DNA from 4 places in the Peribacillus sp. YIM B13482 genome. Region 3 is predicted to be linked to each of the others. Evidence: riboswitches for the same ligand, from Rfam matches in the RefSeq annotation. Region 3 holds a riboswitch; each other region holds the start of a gene.
The links. Region 3 has a riboswitch for S-adenosylmethionine ahead of ACFX4L_RS00495 (methionine ABC transporter ATP-binding protein). Riboswitches for the same ligand answer to the same signal wherever they lie in the genome.

Region 1 (4,215 bases), on a different contig from region 3:
GATTTTGGTTCGAGCGTGTTACATGATTCTTGACCATGCCATGTTTTAGTTTGTGGATCATAGGTTTCACCAGAATTCGGATAAACTATAATTGGTTTTTTTGTGTTCGCACTTAACACCTTGATGGCGTCCGTGACAACTGATACTGGTGCACAGTTAATACCGATCGCAGCAATTTGCTCACTGTCCTCAAAGAACTTTGCACAATCCTCCAGCAATGTACCGTCACTTATTGCTTTCTCATTTTTCAAAGAAAAGGATAGCCAAGCATATACTTCTGGATAATCTTTCAATAATGAATTCAATACTTTTGCTTCTTGCAGGGATGGAATCGTTTCAAATGCTATAAGGTCAGCACCTGCTTCAATCAAAGCTGATATTCTTATTCGATGAAATTCTGCTAAAGTTTCATCTGAAACACCATAGTTTCCTACATATTCTGAACCATCAGCGAGGTAAGCCCCATAGGGTCCTACTGATGCAGAAACCAATGGCTTAGGTCTATTCGTTTGCGTCTCTTCCTTCCAAAAATCATCTCTCGCTCTTCTTGCGAGAAACACCGTTTTCTGAATTAACTTCAGGGCCTCTTTTTCTTGTATTCCACGCAAGGAGAAACCTTCAACAGTAGCTTGGTAGCTTGCAGTTATCGCACAGTCCGCTCCTGCACGGAAATAGTCAGTGTGAACCCGATAAATCACCTCTGGATTTTCAAGCAATACACGGGCAGACCACAGCGGATCGTCCAAATCACACCCATACCGCTCAAGCTCTGTAGCTAAAGCTCCGTCCAGAATCATGACTGAATGTTCTCGTAAAATAGCGTCAATTGGGTTAATTTTATTCTTCAAGATCTACGCCTCTTTTCTTTGAAGTTTGTGTTACATAATAACTTCCATAGCAAAACAAAATAAATGGAATACCACAATAAAGCGCAATCCGTTGTGTAGGATCAAATGCAATTCCTATACAAGAAGAAAGACAAAGCATGAAAGAAATGATTGGTACAAGCGGATATAATGGTGTACGATAAGCCAAGTCATTTACTGAATTTCCTTCTTTTATAAATCGTCTCCGAAATAGGAACTGTGAAGCGCTAATACTCATCCAAACTACAACCACGGCCAGACCCGAAATGGACACAAGCACTATATACACAGTATCCGGTGCAATAACACTAGAGAACAGGGCTAAACCACCGCCCAACATACTAAAAATGACTGAATATATCGGAACACCTCGTTTTGTTAATATTGCGAATATTGGTGATATGGTTTTCTTATCTGCAAGTGACCAAAGCATTCTGGAAGAGGCATATAGACCTGAGTTTGCAGCAGACAAAATGGCAGTTAAAATAACAAAGTTCATAATATCCGCTGCATACGGCACTCCAATTCGTTCAAGAACGGCCACAAAGGGGCTTTCTAATACGCCTGCATCCGAAATAGGCAATAATGCGGATAATACAACGATGGTTCCTACAAAAAAGATAATCAATCTCCACAATGTCAGACGAATTGCCTTTGGTATCGTTTTTTCTGGATTCACAGTTTCTCCAGCTGCAATTCCGATTAATTCAGTTCCAGAAAATGCAAAATTCACTGCAAGCATCGTCATGATAATGGCAAAAGCACCATTAGGAAATAAACCTGCACTTATAAAATTGGAAAATAGCGGTGCTGATTGAGAGTTAGTCATTGGAATATAACCTACCATTGCAGCAACTCCCAAAATAATAAATATCACGATCGCAATTACCTTTATTGACGCAAACCAAAATTCAGATTCAGCGAAAAACTTGACAGTCAGTGCATTTAATACAAAAACCAAAATGGCAAATAGAGCACTCCAAATCCAGACATTGATTGATGGATACCATCTCTGCATCAACAATCCAGCGGCCGTGAATTCCGAACCTAGTGCAACAGTCCAAGTTAGCCAATACAACCAGGCTACTGTATACCCTGTCCCAGGTCCAATGTATTTGGCTGCATAGCTATGAAACGCACCTGTCTCGGGCATATGTACTGCCAGTTCACCTAAACATAGCATGACCAGATAAACCACTAGTGCCCCTATCAGATACGAAAGGATAGTGCCAAACGGGCCAGCCTGTTGAATCGTATAACCCGTACTTAAGAATAAACCAGTTCCAATCACCCCCCCAAGCGATAGCATGATTAAATGCCGTGCTTTCATTTCCCGTTGAAATTCATGCTTCCTTTTGTTCTCCATTCATACTCCCCTTCATCCTGCATCCAGAAAAAACGAAAACGCACTCTAATAAGAGTGCGTTACTGACAAATAAAAACGTAGGGTCTCATCTATCAGGGTTTCACCCCCTGGAATTAGCACAGTGTCGTAGCAGACCTGTTGCTGAGGTTTCATAGGGCCAGTCCCTCCACCTCTCTGGATAAGAAATTTATTTTTTTATTACTTTATCAATCTATGAAAAAATTGTCAAGTATTTGTTTTGGATTGTAAAGACTTGCTTTTTTGCGGGCAAGTCGCTCAAGACTTGGAGATAACGGAAGATATAAAAAAAAGACGACATCTTTTTAAAGGTGTCGCCACAATTCTTAAGGACGTTCCAATTCAAATAATTCTCCTAGTTTTGTATAAGTATGACCCGCTAATCTTGCGACAGGTTTTAGCCCATTCTGGTCAATTCGGCCATTATGGTAAATATCTTGCTCTATATGATAGCAGACAATTTTCCCTATCAATAAATCACAACCGGGTTTATTCTGGGAACCTGCCAATGGTATCGCATGCTCTAATATGCACTCAAAGCGTACCTTTGCTTCTTGCAATCCTGGTACGGATACCTTATCACTGACAGCTGGCGTGAAATTGGTAAGACCCAATTCACTTTCGTCAGATGGGAGTTCCTTCGCCGTTCGATTTGCATCAGCTACATTATTCTCATCAGTGATATGAACAACGAATTCACCTGTTTGAATTGCATTTCGAGCCGTGTCCTTTGAAACTCCTTCTTTCCGTTGAACAGAAATGGAAATCATTGGAGGATTTGAACTGACTATGTTAAAAAAGCTGAACGGCGCTATATTGATTGTACCGGTTTCGGATTGTGTCGTAACCAAGGCTATAGGTCTCGGTATAATGCTTCCAGTCAAAAACTTATAATTATCCCGTTCAGTAAGACTTTCAGGATTAACAGAAATCATCTTCATTCCCTCTCATTCTTATAAAAAGTTCTTTTGAAACCATGAACCCGCTGCCTCAACCTCTGAACGTGTTAACTGATGACCGTAATTTTCCCATTGAACATCCACTGTAGCACCAGCTTGCAGTAAAAGTTGATTAAGTTCATCAGTTTCTGCTGCCGGGCAAATCGGATCGTTTTTACCTGCAGCAATAAATACAGGTATATCCGAAAGGGACGGCAAAGCAATCCCTCTTCTAGGCACCATGGGATGATGAAGAATCGCTCCTTGTAATGCCACTTCGAAATGGAACAGCAAACTTGCCGCTATATTTGCACCATTGGAATAACCTAATGCTACCACTCTTTCACGGTCGAAGTCATATTTTTTGGACGCTGATTCCAAGAAGTCATAAAGCTCCTTCGTACGAAAGATCAAATCTTCTTCATCAAAAACCCCTTCGGATAACCGGCGGAAAAAACGAGGCATTCCGTTTTCAAGTACATTTCCCCGTACGCTCAATACGGATGATCCCGGTGAAACCATTTCCGCTAATGGCAAGAGATCTGTTTCCGTTCCTCCAGTGCCATGTAAAAGCAAAAGCAATGGCGCTTCTGGATTACTTCCTTTTTGAAAAATATGCTTCATCATTTATCCTCCTCCAGTACTCTCGGCACTGCCGGCAGTAACGTTTTCTCCATGATTCCCCTTTTTTCTTCCAGCCATGGCGGCAGCATTAATTTACTACCCATCGTTTCCTTCGTTTCATCATGAGCGAAGCCAGGTGGATCTGTGGCAACTTCAAAAAGTATGCCTCCATCTTCCCTGAAATAAATGGCATCGAAGTATTGACGGTCTGTAAAGGGTGTCACACCATAGCCATGGTTGGCGATATGCTCCCTCCATTCTTTATGATCTTCATTATCGATGGCACGCCATGCAAGATGATGGACAGTTCCCACTCCGATGTTCCCATTTGGCAAAACCGTTTTTTTAACATCTATCAAATTTCCGATGTCCGATGTGGATTTGAAGCGGATGTAATCGCCCT
Region 2 (4,215 bases), on a different contig from region 3:
CTATCCCTATTATCATTACCAGTATAAATTTGTTGAAGTGAAAAACCTTCTGACCAGACTGTCTTTGATTTTATTCATGGACAGTCTTTTTTATCTATATGTTATTTTGAATGCAAATGGAAGATTACAAGCTTCCTTTACTATGAAATGAGGGTCTCGGATTGCTTCGGGTGATTAATCTTAAGGGTAATCAAGTTTAATGGAGCCACTGTACAGGCTCCTCATTAGTGGATTAACCACGACTCTGCTAAAGGTCAATAATGATACTTGTAGGTTTTTGGTTTATAATAACAACCATCTAGCCTTATGAGGGGGAATCCTATGAATGAATATAATGTAACGGTCAGGAATGGCAGTACATTAATTTTGTCGGAAATCATTAAAGCTGAAGATGAAAGAGAGGTCCTTGGAACACTTTTGATTTCCAGTGAATTATTCAATCAACCATTTACCGACATCAGGATTTTAGAACGCTAATTTGTACCTGCCCGTTCCATTTGTTACACTGTAATAAATCTTAAAACGGTAGGCGATATTATGTGCGGACGTTTCACCCTTTTCACTGACATTGAAGAAATAAAAGACCGGTTCGATATTCAAGGATCATTTGATGAAGAATACCAATTCAGTTACAATATTGCACCTTCCCACTCCGTGCTATCCGTCATTAATGACGGGGCTAGGAATCGACTTGGATATCTTCGGTGGGGACTCATTCCTTTTTGGGCAAAAGATGAAAAAGTGGGCTACAAAATGATCAATGCCAGAGCGGAATCCATTGCTGAGAAGGCAAGCTTCAAGAATGCGTATAAGAAGAAACGATGCTTGATAATCGCTGATTCCTTTTATGAGTGGAAGAAGGAACCCGAGCGAAAAATACCCATGCGAATAAAGCTTAAGAATCATGCTCCATTTGGTATGGCCGGTCTCTGGGAATCCTGGAAATCTCCAGAGGGCATCAACATTTATTCGTGCTCAGTTATAACGACCGTTCCTAATGAGCTAATGACCAGCATTCATGATCGTATGCCTGTCATCCTAAAACCTGAAGATGAAAAAGATTGGTTGAATCCATCCATTAATGATCCTGCATATCTGCAGCAGTATTTAAAATCATTCGATCCTGAACAGATGGAAGCATTTGAGGTTTCGACTGATGTGAACTCAACTAAAAATAATTCACCTAACCTGATACAACAAATTTGCTGAGAGGTCCTTTCTTTAGACCTCTTTTTATTTTTAGTTCCTCCCTGATAAAAGACAGGGGTTGGATCATAGTTTAACAAGTAAATCATTATTGAAAAAAACTTATTTACTGCACCTGTAAAAGGCCCTTTATTATATTAAGGTCCACATGTGAAATACTTTAAAACTAAACCTTGCGAAAATACATAAAATGCTGTACTCTTATATTTGCTTTTCAATATGGCTTTCGATGTCACTTTCACAAACTCAGTTGGTTTCGGCGAGTTTCCAGTCTGGTACTTTTCTGGTAGATATCGTAATATTTGATAAATTATATAATTTAGATCTTCTTATCAAGAGAGACGGAGGGACTGGCCCGAAGATGTCTCGGCAGCAGACTTAATAGGAGTGCTGTGCCAAATCCAGCAGGCTAATTTTTGCCTGAAAGATAAGGGGGGCGTTTTTTTATAAATTAAAAGACCTCTTCTTGTTGTTTAAAGGAAGAGGTCTTTTTTTATGCCGACAGTTTTAAGCTGTTGATTCCATTAGTGGGCATATCAGGTTATTATTAGCGTTATTTGCAAAAACTGTTAAAAGAATAAGGGCTGTGACACATGTCATGGGAAAAATAAAAAGAGGTGTTCATCATGAGTGCAAACAATAAAGGGAATCCTTGGGCATTGATCCCATTTGTCGTTTTTTTAATTTTATTTATAGGTTCCGGAATCATCACTAAAGATTTTTATTCATTTCCGGTGATTGTAGCGATTTCTATTGCATCGGCAGCTGCATTGGCAATGAATCGGAAAGAGACTTTCAATCAAAAGGTTGAAATCTTCTGTAAAGGTGCCGGGGACTCCAATATTATGTTAATGGTTATCATTTTCCTTTTGGCAGGCGCTTTTGCCAAAGTTGCAAATGGCATGGGGGCAGTTGAATCAACAGTGAATCTTGCCTTAGCTGTTTTTCCGCAAAATCTATTAATGGTAGGGATTTTCATTATTGCTTGTTTTATTTCTTTATCTATGGGGACAAGCATGGGAACGATTGTTGCCCTAGCACCTATTGGGGTTGGAATTAGTGAGCAAACAGATATTTCGCTTGCCCTTTCAATGGCGGCCGTTATTGGTGGTGCGATGTTTGGTGATAATCTATCCTTCATTTCGGATACGACAATCGCTGCAGTTCGAACACAGGGAACGAAAATGAAGGATAAGTTTAAAGTGAATTTTTTCATCGTTTTACCTGCGGCCATCATCACATGTGCCATCCTAGGAATTTTAACGATGGGTGAACAAGCCGACATTTCCCAACATGCTTATAATTGGGTGAAGATCCTTCCATATCTTTGTGTATTGATCACTGCATTGGCAGGAGTCAATGTGTTCCTGGTCCTTTCCATCGGAATTGTATTTGCCGGAATTATCGGCTTGGCTGATGGAAGTTATCAACCGTTGGGTGTCATTCAAAAGGTTGGGGAAGGAATGGCGGAAATGTATGAAATCTCCTTCCTTGCCATTTTAATTGCAGGTATGGTAGCTGTAATCAAACATAATGGTGGCATCGATTATTTACTCCACCTTGTGACCAGAAATAGCAAATCAAAAAAAGGAGCGGAATTCAGCATTGCCGGGCTTGTTGGTTTGACGAACCTTTCAACGGCAAATAACACGATTTCGATTATCATTGCCGGGCCACTTGCCAAAAATATTGCCGAGAAGTATGGGATTGATCCACGTAAATCGGCGAGCTTGCTTGACGTTTTTGCCTGTTGCATCCAAGGGTTGATTCCATATGGGGCACAGCTCCTTGTTGCAGCAGGGGTAGCAAAGATTTCCCCTATAAGCATCTTGCCATATTCTTATTACCCAATACTTATTGGAATTTGTGGAATTATTGCCATCTTGATTGGTTTTCCACGGTTTCAGCCGGGAAATGATGAAGCGAAGAAACGTACTTCTTAAAATGAGAATAATTTTGAAACAACACCCTGAATCATTGATTCAGGGTGTTGTTATGCATTACCATAAAATTGCCGTTTGGCAACGATATGCGACCAAAAATATTTTGGTATGAAAAAAGATATTTATGAATAAGGTTATTAGTTTAAACTAATAAAAATAAGCCTGAACCATTTATTCTGGTTCAGGCTTATTTTCTTTTGTAACGAAAATTTCTTTATAAGACCGATAATTTCTTGTTTCAAGAGAGTTTTTTGCATAGGTGTTATTTAGCTAAACAGGAGCTTTGTTTAATGACGAACTGGAAAGAGTGATATGTTTGAATAAAAAACTTTTCACTTTATCTTTAATAGATTTGCCTTTACTTTCCCCTCTTTACGGTCAGTTGTTGAGGCTTTTTTCTAGTTGATAATGAAAATAAGAGCAGGTGAATTGGACAAATTAAGACCTGATTTACAAAACCTTAACATTGGATTAATGTGGGGTTTATATTGATAAATTATGATAGAACCGTAATAAACAGTAATAAACCTTAAAAATTCCACATTAAGATTGGCTTTTTATTGAGAGCAGGTATAAAAGCTAGAAAGAGAATTTAATAGATAGGATGAGAAAAGGGGCTATATAGCATGAGTTTCATTGCGATAGATTTAGACGGAACATTATTAAACGACCAGAATGAAATTAGTGATGAAAATATAAAGGCGATTCAATATGCCCAAGAAAGAGGCTTTGAAGTAGTTATTTCAACAGGACGGGCTTATTTTGACGTTCAAACAATTTGTGAAAAAGCCGGGATTTCCCCATTTGTAATCGGGACAAATGGCGCAACTATTCATTCCAAAAGCGGAAAGTGCATTTCTTCTATTACGATAACTAAAGATTGTGTCGAATCTATTCTCCAATGGTTAGATGAACGGAATTATTATTTCGAAGTGTTTACTGATAAAGCCATTTATACTCTTAAAAAGGGAAGAGAACATTTCCATAATGAGATTAAAAGTTTGAAAAGCGCCGATTTGAATACAGATATGAAAGAATTAGTTGAAGTAGCGGAAAGGCAATTTGA
Region 3 (4,215 bases):
TGCTGAAAATAGTTAGCATCCAATTCCTTATCATTTAAAGCCTTATTCGGTAAAACATAATCCTGGAATTTTTCAATTTTCAAATCTATTCCTCTTTCTTTAAGAAGAGGTTTAGCTTTTTCAAGAATCTCGGCATGTGGAACATTGGATGCCCCTACAACTAATTTCTTCGCTTCCTTTTCTGTATCGCTGCCACTTTTGTCCTTATCGGCTCCACAAGCTGCCAGAGCAATCGATAAAACAAGGACTAATGCAAACCCTAAAAACTTTTTCATCCTATTCATCTCCCTTATCTTTTGTCTAATTTAGATGTGATCACATCTCCAATAATTTGAATAATGAAGACGATAATCAGAATAACGATAGTCGCTACTAGCGTAACGTCATTGTGGCTTCTTTGATAGCCGTCTAGATAGGCTAGATTACCAAGCCCGCCTGCGCCGATGACCCCGGCCATTGCGGTATAGCCGACCAATGCAATCGATGTTACCGTAATCCCGGAAATAAGGGCCGGCATCGACTCTGGAAGAAGGACCTTCCAAATGATCGTACTCGTTTTTGCCCCCATGGATTTAGCCGCTTCAATTACACCTTTATCGATCTCACGGAGGCCAATTTCAACCATACGCGCATAAAATGGCGCCGCCCCGATAATAAGTGCTGGTAATGCTGCATTCTCACCAATCATAGAACCGACAAGCGCTTTAGTGAAAGGAATGAGCAGCACGATCAAAATAAGAAATGGAATGGAACGGAATATATTGACGACAGCACCAATGACTGCGTTGACCGCCCGATTTTCCCATATATTACCTTTGCCTGTCAAGAACAGGATCAGCCCTAATAGTATGCCTATAAAAAAGGTAGCTATTACAGAGATGCTTGTCATATAAAGCGTTTCTTTCGTTGCGTCTAAAATGGATTCCCAATCTACATTCGGCAATAATTCTTCAAGCATGAGTAATCACCTCCACGCCTACCTGCTGTGCTTTTATGAATTCTATTGCGCGGAGCATTTCATCCTCATTGCCATCAAGGTGGATAAACAACGTTCCATATGAACCGCTTCTTGTTTGGGATATTTTACCTTGAACGATATTGACATCCAACTCGAAGTTACGTACGAGCTTGGTGATCAACGGGCTTTCTGCATGATCACCTACAAAAGTCAATTGAATCACTTTACCTGCAGGAAAGCGTTCAAGCAAATGGTCCATCGTTTCTTTCGTTTCTTCTGGTTCCGTTACCTGTTGCACGAAACGCTTCGTCATTTGTTCTTTAGGATTCTTGAATACATCCAGGACAGGTCCCTCTTCAACAACTTGCCCGTTCTCCATCACGGCCACGCGATGACAGATTTTACGTATTACATGCATTTCATGTGTTATCAGGACAATCGTCAACCCCAGGCGCTGATTGATGTCCACAAGCAATTCGAGTATGGAATCGGTAGTCTGTGGATCTAAGGCAGAAGTCGCTTCATCACAAAGCAGGACCTTAGGATCATTTGCTAGGGCCCTGGCTATTCCCACCCTTTGCTTTTGCCCTCCGCTTAATTGCGAAGGATATGCCTTTTCTCTGCCTTCCAATCCGACTAGCTTGATCAATTCGTTCACACGCTTGGTGCGTTCAAGTTTTGAAACTCCTGCAATTTCCAACGGGAAGGATATATTTTCCTGAACCGTCCTGGACCATAATAGATTGAAATGTTGAAAAATCATGCTGATTTCCTGACGTGCCTTACGGAGCTGAGCCCCTTTAATTTTTGAAACTTCCTTCCCAGCCACCACAACGGATCCCTCTGTAGGTGTTTCCAATCCATTGAGCATTCTGATCAAAGTACTTTTCCCCGCTCCGCTGTAACCAATAATACCGAAAATTTCGCCGTTATTTATTTCAACACTCACATTATTTACTGCCTTAATAGTCTCACCGTTTCCTTTTCCTGTTCGGAAAAGCTTACTTACTTTCGTCAATGTAATCATTAATGCTCACCTCTTTTATCCAATAAAACCTATGAACTTAGTTGATTTCTCTACATTATTAGTCAGTTTTTAATACCATTTTTTCCTTTCATGAAGGTTTTCCCAAATGAAATAGAAAAAACCTTTCTGCATGAGCAGAAAGGCAGGTGAAGAAGCTGGCCTTCCTCTCATCTTCCAAAGTAATTAAACTTTGTGTGAATTGGCACCTTTCCAAGGAATCTCCTTGTCGGTTGCCGGGTTTCATCGGGCACATCCCTCCACCTCTCTTGATAAGAGCTAATATATAGAATATTTGTACAGCATTAAGTTCTTTAGTATGGGGAAATTTTATCATAGATAAAAAAGGAGTGCAATGTATATTATTTCTAGTAAAAGAATGAACTGGACTTTTTTCTTAAACCGTTTTAGACGTCAGGGAGACGATATTCGTCGCTTTTTCAATTGCCTGCTCTAAATCTTCTATTAAATCCTCTGCATTTTCAATCCCGATGGATAAACGGACCTGATCAGCACGCACTCCCGCTTTCGCCAGACCTGCATCATTCAATTGTTGGTGGGTCGTACTGGCAGGGTGGATGATTAAACTCTTAGCATCCCCTACATTAGCTACATGGGACCATAATTCCACCGAATTGATAAGTTTTGCCCCGGCTTCGCGGTCACCCTGTATTCCAAAAGTCACAACAGAGCCTGCTCCCTTAGGCAAGTATTTGTCCGCAAGGGCTTTATCGGGATGATCCTCTTTACCGGGATGTGAAACCCAAGTCACGGCAGGGTGATTTTCCAAATATTGAATGACAGACTTGGTGTTCGAAAGATGCTCTTTCATTCTTACATGCAGCGTTTCAAGTCCAAGCGTAAACTGGAATGCACTTTGGGCACTTAGCGCAGGACCTAAATCACGAAGCAACTGCACTCGGGCCTTCGTTATAAAAGCAGCAGGTCCAACTGCATCGGCGTATACAAGACCGTCGTAGCTTGGGTCAGGCTCCGTAAAGCCAGGGTAGTTTGGCGAGTTCCAGTCGAACTTCCCTCCATCCACTATGACGCCGCCTAACGTCGTTCCATTCCCCAAAATCCATTTTGTAGCGGAATGGATGACAATATCCGCCCCAAAATCAATTGGTCTGCATAGATACGGTGTAGCGAAGGTATTATCGATAATTAAAGGTATCCCGGCTTCGTGGGCGATGTCTGCTACTGCTTCTATATCAAGGACCCTCAAACTTGGATTTCCGATCGTTTCAGCAAATATGGCTTTTGTTCTTGGCGTAATTGCCCTTTTGAAATTTTCTGGGTCATCAGGAGAAACGAACTTCACCTTAATCCCATATTTAGGAAGAGTATTTTCAAAAAGATTATACGTGCCGCCATATAATGTAGAGGCTGAAACAATTTCATCCCCTGCACCGGCAATATTCAGGATTGACAGTGAGATGGCTGCCATTCCGCTTGCAGTTGCCAATCCGCCGATACCGCCTTCCAATAAGGCCATTCTTTCCTCAAAAACACTGACCGTGGGATTATGGAGTCGTGTATATATATAACCATTCTCCTTTAAACCAAATAAATTCGCTGCATGGTCTGTGTCTTTGAACAAGTATGCATTGCTTTGGTAGATAGGGACTGCCCGGGCACCTGTTTCATCAGCTTGCAGACCGCCATGAACACTCAATGTTTCAAAACGCAACTTTTTCTCTGACATATGATTTCACCTTTTTCTATGGATTTAGTTGGAATTTCATGAAAACCTGGCCTTTCATAAACAAAAAAACCACTTCCACAAGAAGAGGTTTTAAAACACACCTCATCTTCCAGAGCCAACACTCTGCTGGAATTAGCACCGTATATAAATTTATACCGGTTGCCGGGCTTCGTCGGGCCAGTCCCTCCGCCACTCTTGATAAGAACTATTAAATTCAGCCGTTGCTTTCTTAATTCAAAATATAGCATTTTAGAATTAATCAGTCAACGAATTGTTAGAATATTCTTTTTTTAGTTTCAATTTGGGAGCAACATGTTCACAATAAAAAAAACAATCCGGTTCTGATTGGTTTCTTAGCTGATTTCCTTAAGCAATCCATACAAATAAGGAACGGATTGAAAGGCATATATTTTTTTGTGCAGCTGTCCTTTTTTGAAAAGCAATAAACAAGGGACACTTTCAATTTCATACGATTCGGCGATTGCTTGGACATAGTTCATATTCATTTTGCCTGCCTTCAATTCC
Region 4 (4,215 bases), on a different contig from region 3:
ACCAGCCCCAATACCTGCTCCGAATAAAACTAAAATCATCGTGCCTACCACTTCTCCCCAAAATGGAGTCATGAATAAAACCCCTCCCCTGATAAATTTTTAAACCATGCCAACAAATAAAAGGAGATCCACAGCAGAACTATCTTCATAAAATAAATTATGAATAGATCTGTTGTGAATCTCCTAGTCTCCGTCACATATATTAACTTATAATTTACAATATACTAGTTTGTGAAAACGCTGTCAATTATTTCACGAGGAATTATTCTATTTTTCTGTATTTTTTTTCAACTTCCTCGTTCGACCCCATTAAACGATATCCCATAATTCAGTTTTGGAAGTGGTGATTGACGACGCTCCAGCATCAAGGGCGTTCAGGACTTCATCCGAAGTACGTATGAGGCCGCCTGCAAAAATCGGTGTCTGCAATCGTTCCTTCACCTCTTTTATCATCCATGGCATGGCGCCTGGCAATACTTCGATATAGTCCGGCTTGGTTTTCTGCACCAGCTTATAACTTTTCTCCAGAGCATGTGAATCTATTAAAAAGATTCGCTGGATGGCAATGACCCCCTTTTGCTTCGCCTTCAATATAACGTTTGATTTTGTTGAAATCAGCCCATATGGATGATATTCCTGACAAATGAATTCTGTCGCGTACTCATCACTTCTTATGCCATGGATCAAATCGACATGATAAATCATTTTCTTATTATGCTGCTTTGCCATCATACTTACGTTTTTCAATTGTGATATATGCAAATCAAGAAACACACCTATTTCATAGGAACTTTCTAAAAATCTTTCGAAATCCTTCATGCTTGCTGAAGCAGGCAAAATCTTCTGGTCCATTATTCCCCCCCTTATCTCCTGGAAAACTATAAGTAATTTAGTATATTTTATAGAGCTTGATTTATCAAACACATTGTGAGGTATGGCATTTCAACCTACCCTTACACTATCATACCTGGCATCCCCTTTAAATATTGTGGCTAAAAACGATCCATCATATTGAAAGTTTCATTTTCAATGCACCTTCGACCAGCTCATACGATTTAATTGTGCCAACGGGGATTTTTCTCACGATGTTCCAAGCATTAACATTCATTTTGATCGTTCTATTTTCGAATTCAAAAAATGGCGGTTTGTTAAATATCCTTTGGTTAATGAAATTCCTGTCAATAGGCTCCATTTCCACTAATTCAAATGAAATCGTTCTTTTTTCCACGTGAACCGGTTTTAATGTAATCCGGAAAGCCACATTTTTCTTAAACATCATTTTTTTCACTTCCGTCGTTCCGGAAAGCACTATATGCTTTGGTGTAATCTCGACTTTAATAACCTGATCATATGATTTCATTCTTAAGATTTTCTCTATCATGGCTTCAGTTACCGTTATCGGTATGCCATTTTTGAATGGACTGAATGTACTCATCCTTGCATTCCCCTCCTGCCGCTCATATGAAACGTCGGTTATAGCATATGCCGGGTTCCCTGATGTAGTTAACATTTCAACCCATATTAATAATCGGTATATTCGAAATCTTCCACCTTCATTACTTGACCTTTATAAAAACTACCTGTATAGTCTTAATTAATTTAATAGACAACTCTTATCCAGAGAGGTGGAGGGACTGGCCCTTTGATGCCTCAGCAACAGACTGATCATGTACTGTGCTAATTCCAGAAGTGTAGAAACTTGAAGATAAGAAGAGTATATAGCTTTGCTGCCAACACCTCTTCTTATTTTTAAGAAGAGGTGTTTTATTTTTAGGCTCTTTTCGTAAAGATTGTTGTTTTTAAAACGAAACTATTTAAGGTTGATTGGAGCGGAAGTGCGAGACTCCTGCGGGAGCAGCGGGACAGGTGAGACCCCACAGGCGTTTACGCCGAGGAGGCTCACCGCCCGCCCCGCGGAAAGCGAGCATCTGGAGGGGAAATCAACCACAACTCACTACCTGATAAATAGCAACAGAGTATGTGAAAACAGCCTATTTTTAAAAGGAAAGAAGGAATGCAACATGTCAATCACATTAACGAAGGCACCATTCAGGGCCGATCACGTCGGAAGTTTATTAAGACCAGAACGTTTACATATTGCCAGGAAGCAATTTAAGGAAGGTACCATTTCAGCAGAGCGGCTTCGTGAAGTTGAAACCGAAGAAATCAATCGGATTGTCGAAAAACAAATTGAAGTTGGATTGGAGGCCGTGACGGATGGTGAGTTCAGACGAACATGGTGGCACTTTGACTTCCTCGAACATTTAAATGGCATCGAGGGATATGTGACTGAAAAAGGTCTCACATTCGATGGTGTCGAAACAGAGAGATATAACGTCCGCAATACCGGGAAGGTTTCATTCAATCCCGAACATCCCTTCATTCGTGATTTCATTGAATTGAACAAAATCGTGAACGGACGCGCCGTTGCCAAGCAAACCATTCCCAGTCCGAATCAATTATTTGCTGTAGGCATTCATAATGAAGACATCTACCCTGATATTGAAGACTATGCTAATGATATCATCAAAGCGTATCAGCATGCTTTGAAGGCTTTTTATGAAGCAGGTGTACGTTATCTTCAATTGGATGATGTATATATAGCCAGACTTTCAGCTCCAGATTTCCAGTTCAAAGATGGAAAATATACGAGGGAACAGTTAATCGATCTTGCACTTCGCGTAATTAATGGCGCATTGGAAGGCAAACCAGAAGACCTTGTCGTCACTACACACCTATGTCGTGGGAACTACCAGTCGACTTGGGCGTTTGAAGGAAGCTATGCCCGTATCGCCCCAACTTTATTGGCAAAAGAAACAGTGGATGGATTTTTCTTGGAATATGATGATCAACGCTCAGGAGATTTCAAGCCATTGGAATACATTCCAAATGGCGGTGCACGGGTCGTACTGGGTGTCGTCACTTCAAAAAATGGAGAAATCGAAGACAAGGAAGCTGTTAAGGCACGCATTGAAGAAGCCTCGCACTTCGTTCCTCTCGAACAATTATGCTTAAGTCCGCAATGCGGATTCGCCTCCACCCATCACGGCAACAAGCTGACCGAAGAACAGCAATGGGAAAAGCTGAAATTCGTCGTTGATGTAGCAAAAGAAGTATGGAAATGATTTTTTAGCGGAGACTTTAATTCTGATTTACAGGATTTGAACAACCTAATCGGCCCGCACTGATAAGGGAGCCGATTAGGTTCTTGCAATAATACATTTCCATTCCTTTAATGACTCTTTAGATAACGGTATCAAGTTTTGCTATTTATGAAACTAACGATGAATGATAAAACCATTTGACATATCGATAATTCTCGATATAATGAAATGTATGAAAACAATCGAGATATTTAAAGCATTATCCAATGAATCCAGGTTGCAAATCTTACAATGGCTCAAGGCGCCTGAACTCCACTTCACCCCTCATGAGGGAATAGACATGAAGGAAACCGGCGTTTGCGTAAGTCAGATTACGGAAAAATTAAACATGACCCAGTCCACGGCCTCTCAATACCTCTCGATGCTTCTTAGAGCAGGATTGATTAAAACGGAGCGGATAGGAAAGTTTACGTATTACAAACGAGATGAAGAGGCAATCTCAAAAATTACTGATTTCTTGAAAGAAGAAGTATGAAAATGAACCTGATCCGTACATTAGAGGGTTGGGTTCATTTTTCTCTCTAACATTTCGATATTTCGCGATATGTTTATTTTTTATTCATACATATTAACATATAACGATATGTCTTTATATAAAATTAATAATCATTAATGAGGAGTGAATCTATTTTGCTTAATACATGGAAAATTTACATGTTAGCGATTATCAGTTTTTTAGTAGGAACATCCGAATTCATCATATCCGGAATTTTGGATAAGATTGCGGATTCTCTTGGAGTGACCCTTGCTGCCGCAGGACAGCTCATTACAATTTTCTCCCTTGTCTACGCAATCGGTACACCCATTCTCATGGCTTTGACAGCAAGTTTAGACAGACGAAGATTAATGTTGTATTCCCTTGGACTATTCGTAGTGGCCAATCTGCTTGCCTTTCTATTACCAGGCTTTGGACCTTTTCTATTTGCACGCATAATCATGGCACTTGGTGCAGGATTGGTTGTAGTCACCGCTCTGAATATTGCCGCTCAGCTTGCTCCGCCAAATAAACAAGCAAGTTCTATTGCGACAGTTGTCATGGGGTTTACAGCTT

Region 1: it holds a riboswitch for S-adenosylmethionine, as region 3 does, so the genes downstream of both, mmuP (S-methylmethionine permease) here and ACFX4L_RS00495 (methionine ABC transporter ATP-binding protein) in region 3, are expected to answer to the same signal.
Region 2: it holds a riboswitch for S-adenosylmethionine, as region 3 does, so the genes downstream of both, ACFX4L_RS21675 (Na+/H+ antiporter NhaC family protein) here and ACFX4L_RS00495 (methionine ABC transporter ATP-binding protein) in region 3, are expected to answer to the same signal.
Region 4: it holds a riboswitch for S-adenosylmethionine, as region 3 does, so the genes downstream of both, ACFX4L_RS12925 (5-methyltetrahydropteroyltriglutamate--homocysteine S-methyltransferase) here and ACFX4L_RS00495 (methionine ABC transporter ATP-binding protein) in region 3, are expected to answer to the same signal.

Annotation. Positions count from the first base shown of each region.
Region 1 covers NZ_JBHZPF010000005.1:41,256-45,470, reverse strand. Annotated here, with positions in the region: gene mmuM (homocysteine S-methyltransferase) at 1-848, opposite strand, end outside; gene mmuP (S-methylmethionine permease) at 838-2,232, opposite strand; SAM riboswitch class I at 2,315-2,417, opposite strand; gene ACFX4L_RS04785 (flavin reductase family protein) at 2,577-3,185, opposite strand; gene ACFX4L_RS04780 (alpha/beta hydrolase) at 3,204-3,812, opposite strand; gene ACFX4L_RS04775 (ring-cleaving dioxygenase) at 3,812-4,215, opposite strand, start outside.
Region 2 covers NZ_JBHZPF010000061.1:9,941-14,155, reverse strand. Annotated here, with positions in the region: partial or broken gene gltS (sodium/glutamate symporter) at 1-41, shown strand, start outside; gene ACFX4L_RS21685 (hypothetical protein) at 322-477, shown strand; gene ACFX4L_RS21680 (SOS response-associated peptidase) at 538-1,209, shown strand; SAM riboswitch class I at 1,533-1,640, shown strand; gene ACFX4L_RS21675 (Na+/H+ antiporter NhaC family protein) at 1,833-3,149, shown strand; gene ACFX4L_RS21670 (Cof-type HAD-IIB family hydrolase) at 3,776-4,215, shown strand, end outside.
Region 3 covers NZ_JBHZPF010000001.1:88,406-92,620, forward strand. Annotated here, with positions in the region: gene ACFX4L_RS00485 (MetQ/NlpA family ABC transporter substrate-binding protein) at 1-275, opposite strand, end outside; gene ACFX4L_RS00490 (methionine ABC transporter permease) at 290-958, opposite strand; gene ACFX4L_RS00495 (methionine ABC transporter ATP-binding protein) at 951-1,985, opposite strand; SAM riboswitch class I at 2,150-2,261, opposite strand; gene ACFX4L_RS00500 (O-acetylhomoserine aminocarboxypropyltransferase/cysteine synthase family protein) at 2,380-3,690, opposite strand; SAM riboswitch class I at 3,790-3,895, opposite strand; gene ACFX4L_RS00505 (thioredoxin family protein) at 4,044-4,215, opposite strand, start outside.
Region 4 covers NZ_JBHZPF010000023.1:26,098-30,312, forward strand. Annotated here, with positions in the region: gene ACFX4L_RS12910 (MIP/aquaporin family protein) at 1-72, opposite strand, end outside; gene ACFX4L_RS12915 (glycerol-3-phosphate responsive antiterminator) at 310-852, opposite strand; gene ACFX4L_RS12920 (hypothetical protein) at 1,007-1,435, opposite strand; SAM riboswitch class I at 1,611-1,712, shown strand; gene ACFX4L_RS12925 (5-methyltetrahydropteroyltriglutamate--homocysteine S-methyltransferase) at 2,022-3,125, shown strand; gene ACFX4L_RS12930 (ArsR/SmtB family transcription factor) at 3,337-3,639, shown strand; gene ACFX4L_RS12935 (MFS transporter) at 3,795-4,215, shown strand, end outside.